2 regions of the Streptomyces sp. NPDC059853 genome follow, and region 2 is predicted to be linked to the other one. Evidence: riboswitches for the same ligand, from Rfam matches in the RefSeq annotation. Region 2 holds a riboswitch; the other holds the start of a gene.

Region 1 (2,190 bases), on a different contig from region 2:
ACGCTCACCGCCAGCTGGCAGAAGGTCTTCTCCGGCGACCCGGCGGTCGGCTTCCTGGCCCGCCGCTCGCAGTACCAGGACGGCATCGCCGCCGGCGAACTGCTCCCGGGCGCCAAGGACATGTCCGATATGCAGACCATCGTGAACAACGCCACCATCACCGCCGCCATCACCGGCCTGCTGGCGATCCTCGTCCTGGTGGTCTTCGCCGACGCCGCCCGGATGATCGTGACATCGCTGCGCGACCCCGGCTCGGTCACCCTCCGGGAGGCCCCGTTCGTGGAGTCCCGGCTGATCGCCCCGGCCGGGCTCATCGCCACCAAGGAGGAGAAGGCCGAACTGGTGGCCGCCGGACTCGGCCCCGAGGGCGGCATCCCCGGCCAGACCCGCGGCGGCGAGCGCGCCAGGGAAGGAGCCACGGAGTGACCGGGACGACCGCCCCAGCGGCCCCCGCCCGCGCCCGCGTGCGGGGCACCGCCCGCCGGGTGGCCCGCTGGCTGCGCTGGTACCTGCGCGAGGTGACCGGGGAGAGCGCGTACGACCGCTACACCGCCCGCGCCCGGGCCCAGGACCCCGCCGTACGAGTCCTCTCCCGGCGCGAGTTCGAACGGATGCGCATGGACGCCAGAGCGGCCGACCCCCAGGGCGGCGCCCGCTGCTGCTGACCCCACCAGACCGCCCCACCGGGCCGGTACCCCCCGCCACCACCGGGGAGGTACCGGCCCGTCCGCGTGTGCCCGGCACGGACCGCGCCGGGCACGCCACGCCGCGGGAAACGGCGTGTCGTCCTCTTCGGTCCGTCGCAGTTGCACACAGCGCACAGACTCCGCGAACGCCTCGGGTTCGTCCGGGCCCCGGAGCGCGACCGCTCCCCCGCACCCGGGGCGGCTCTTCACGTGTTCGCACGTGGACTGTGACCGTAAGTATGACGGCGAACACTAGATATGGGGGTGCTCGCTTCATGCGGCACTAGATGTATGCTCGTGCTCGCTGTCGCCGCAGGGGAATCCGGTGCGATTCCGGAACTGTCCCGCAACGGTATGTGATGGGCCGATTTCTCACGACCCGTCATGAGTCCGAACACCTGCCGTCAGTATCGAGAACGTCCGGGCCTCGTGGGCTGGGCCGGCGGACGCTGCGCGGTGTACGTCACAAGGGCCTTTGCCTTGCCACACGTATGCCCGCATGCGCCCGTCGTGTGTGGCCCCCGGAGGTTTCCCTGCGATATGAGGGAGAGCATCGCGTGACCATCGCACCCGTCGCCCCAGCGGAACCGGCCTCAGCCGAACTGCTGCGCACCGTGAGCGACCTCACCGCCGATCTGCCCGCCACCGACCCCTCGCGGGTCACGGCGGCCGTGATCCGCGGCCGGCAGGCCGACTCCGACGCGGCCGAGCTGCGCTCGCTCGCCATCGAGGCCGCCGCCGGCCTCATCGGCGAGGAACCCGAGTACTCCCGGCTGGCCGCCCGCCTGCTCACCCTCGCGGTGCGCGAGGAAGCCGCCGGGCAGGGCGCGGTCACCTTCTCCGACTCGATCGCCACCGGCCACCGCGAAGGACTGATCGCCGACTCCACCGCCGCGTTCGTCGCCGCGCACGCCGAGCGGCTCAACGCCCTCGTCGAGCAGGCCATCGCGGACGGTGCCGACGACCGGTTCGGCTACTTCGGGCTGCGCACCGTCCAGTCCCGCTACCTGCTGCGCCACCCCATCACCCGCAAGGTGATCGAGACCCCCCAGCACTTCCTGCTGCGGGTGGCCTGCGGCCTGGCCGAGGACCACTCCGAGCGCGCCCTGGAGGAGGTGGCGCGGCTGTACGGGCTCACCAGCTCGCTCGCGTACCTGCCGTCCTCCCCCACCCTGTTCAACTCCGGCACCCGGCACCCGCAGATGTCCTCCTGCTACCTGCTGGACTCGCCGCTGGACGAACTCGACTCCATCTACGAGCGCTACCACCAGGTCGCGCGGCTCTCCAAGCACGCCGGCGGCATCGGCCTGTCCTACTCCCGCATCCGCGCCCGCGGCTCCCTCATCCGGGGCACCAACGGCACCTCCAACGGCATCGTGCCGTTCCTGCGCACCCTGGACTCCTCCGTCGCCGCCGTCAACCAGGGCGGCCGGCGCAAGGGCGCGGCCTGCGTCTACCTGGAGAGCTGGCACGCCGACCTCGAAGAGTTCCTCGAACTGCGGGA
Region 2 (2,190 bases):
CGCACTTCGACTCGCTCACCCCGCACCGGATCGGCGCGGCCGGAGCGGAGGGCGTCCAGCTGCTGTTCGTCCACACCCTGCTGCGCAGCGGGGCCACCCAGCTGTGCCTGGGCGGTAACGGAAGGGAGGCCGTGCGGCCATGACCGACGGCGAACGTCACGACAAGCCGGAGCAGGCGAAGAAGAAGGGCGGCGAGCTGCCGCCCGGGTTCCTCCCCCGGTTCTTCCTCTACGGGGTGCTGGGCCATCTCGTGGTGGGCCTGATCTTCCTGATGATCTGGGCGGGTTCCCGCGCTCAGTAGCCGGTCTCCCGGCCCGGGCGACGCGCCCCGTCCGGCATGCGAACGGGGTGTCCACCGACCGGGCACAGCGCTTAGGCTGGCTCCGCAGCTGGTTCGCCCTGCCCGCCAGGCAGACGCGTCGCAAGAGGGAACCCGGTGGGAATCCGGGACTGCCCCGCAGCGGTGAGCGGGAACGACCGCCGTCATACGCACTGGAGCCGCCCGGCTCCGGGAAGCGACGGCCACTAGGACGCCTCGTCATCCGACGGGAAACGCCCGCGAGTCCGAAGACCTGCCACTGCCCGCGCGCACCCGCGCGCGGTCACCGGTGACCTTCGAGGGCGGGTCGGCGTCACGCGGCAGGCGGTTCGGCACGGCGGCGGTATCCCGTGTCCCCTCCCCCGGCGGCGATCGCCTCTTCGCGCCCCCGCAGGGCCATCGGTCATCGGAGTGAGACTCGCGAAGGAGAGTTCCGTGACCGCACAGTCCGCAGCCGCGGCAGCACGGGCGACCGTGTACGGCGTACCCCGGCAGGGGCCGGGCCGGGAGCTGAAGAAGGCCGTCGAGGGCTACTGGAAGGGCCGCGTCGACGCCGCCGCACTGCACCGCACGGCGCGGCAGCTGCGCCGCGACAACTGGCAGTGGCTGACCGAGGCCGGCATCCACGAGGTGCCCACCGGTGACTTCTCGTACTACGACCATGTGCTGGACACCAGCGTCATGGTGGGCGCCGTACCGGCCCGGCACCGTGCGGCGGTCGACGCCGACCCGCTGGACGGCTACTTCGCGATGGCCCGCGGCAACCAGGAGGTGGCGCCGCTGGAGATGACCAAGTGGTTCGACACCAACTACCACTACCTGGTGCCCGAACTGGGGCCCGACACCGTCTTCCGGGCCGACTCGCGCGCGCAGGTGGCGCAGTTCACCGAGGCGCTGTCCCTCGGGCACACCGCCCGCCCGGTGCTGGTCGGCCCGGTGACCTTCCTGCTGCTGGCCAAGCCCGCGCCGGGGGTCGCCGCCGACTTCGAGCCGCTGACGCTGCTGGACCGGCTGCTGCCGGTGTACGCGGAGGTGCTGGCCGATCTGCGGGCCGCCGGGGCGCGGTGGGTGCAGCTGGACGAGCCGGCGCTGGTCGCCGACCGCACACCCGCCGAGCTGAACGCCGCCGCCCGCGCCTACCGCGATCTCGGCGCGCTGACCGACCGGCCGCAGCTGCTGGTGGCCTCCTACTTCGACCGGCTCGGCGAGGCGCTGCCGGTGCTGGCGAAGGCGCCCGTGGAGGGTCTGGCGCTGGACTTCACCGGCCCGGCGGCGGCGAATCTGCCGGACCTGGCCGCGGCGGGCGGGCTGCCCGGCAAGCGGCTGGTGGCCGGGGTGGTCAACGGCCGCAATGTGTGGATCAACGACCTCGGTGCCTCGCTCAGCACCCTCGGCACGCTGCTCGGGCTGGCCGACCGGGTCGATGTGGCGGCCTCCTGCTCGCTGCTGCACGTGCCGCTGGACGCCGCCGCGGAGCGGGACATCGATCCGCAGCTGGCGCGCTGGCTGGCGTTCGCCCGGCAGAAGGCGGAGGAACTGGCCACCCTGGCGCGCGGACTGGGCGAGGGCACCGGCGCGATCACCGCGCGGCTGGCCGCCAACCGCGCCGACCTGGCCTCCCGGGCCAACTCGCCGCTCGCCCACGACCCGGCGGTACGGGCCCGTACCGCCGCGGTGACCGACGCCGACCACCGCCGCTCGCAGCCGTACCCGGACCGGGCGGCGGCGCAGCACGACCGGCTCGGGCTGCCGCTGCTGCCCGTCACCACCATCGGGTCCTTCCCGCAGACCGGCGAACTGCGCACCGCGCGGGCCGATCTGCGGTCCGGGCGGATCGGTGAGACGGCGTACGAGGAGCGGATCGCGGCCGA

The links. Region 2 has a riboswitch for cobalamin ahead of metE (5-methyltetrahydropteroyltriglutamate--homocysteine S-methyltransferase). Riboswitches for the same ligand answer to the same signal wherever they lie in the genome.
Region 1: linked by a shared signal. The riboswitch ahead of ACFV5N_RS13595 (ribonucleoside-diphosphate reductase subunit alpha) and the one ahead of metE (5-methyltetrahydropteroyltriglutamate--homocysteine S-methyltransferase) in region 2 are both predicted to bind cobalamin.

Annotation. Positions count from the first base shown of each region.
Region 1 covers NZ_JBHWJL010000101.1:3,854-6,043, reverse strand. The annotation lists gene ACFV5N_RS13605 (carbon starvation CstA family protein) at 1-426, shown strand, start outside; gene ACFV5N_RS13600 (YbdD/YjiX family protein) at 423-665, shown strand; cobalamin riboswitch at 958-1,107, shown strand; gene ACFV5N_RS13595 (ribonucleoside-diphosphate reductase subunit alpha) at 1,244-2,190, shown strand, end outside.
Region 2 covers NZ_JBHWJL010000232.1:5,374-7,563, forward strand. The annotation lists gene ACFV5N_RS20865 (helix-turn-helix domain-containing protein) at 1-143, shown strand, start outside; gene ACFV5N_RS20870 (hypothetical protein) at 140-301, shown strand; cobalamin riboswitch at 391-578, shown strand; gene metE (5-methyltetrahydropteroyltriglutamate--homocysteine S-methyltransferase) at 755-2,190, shown strand, end outside.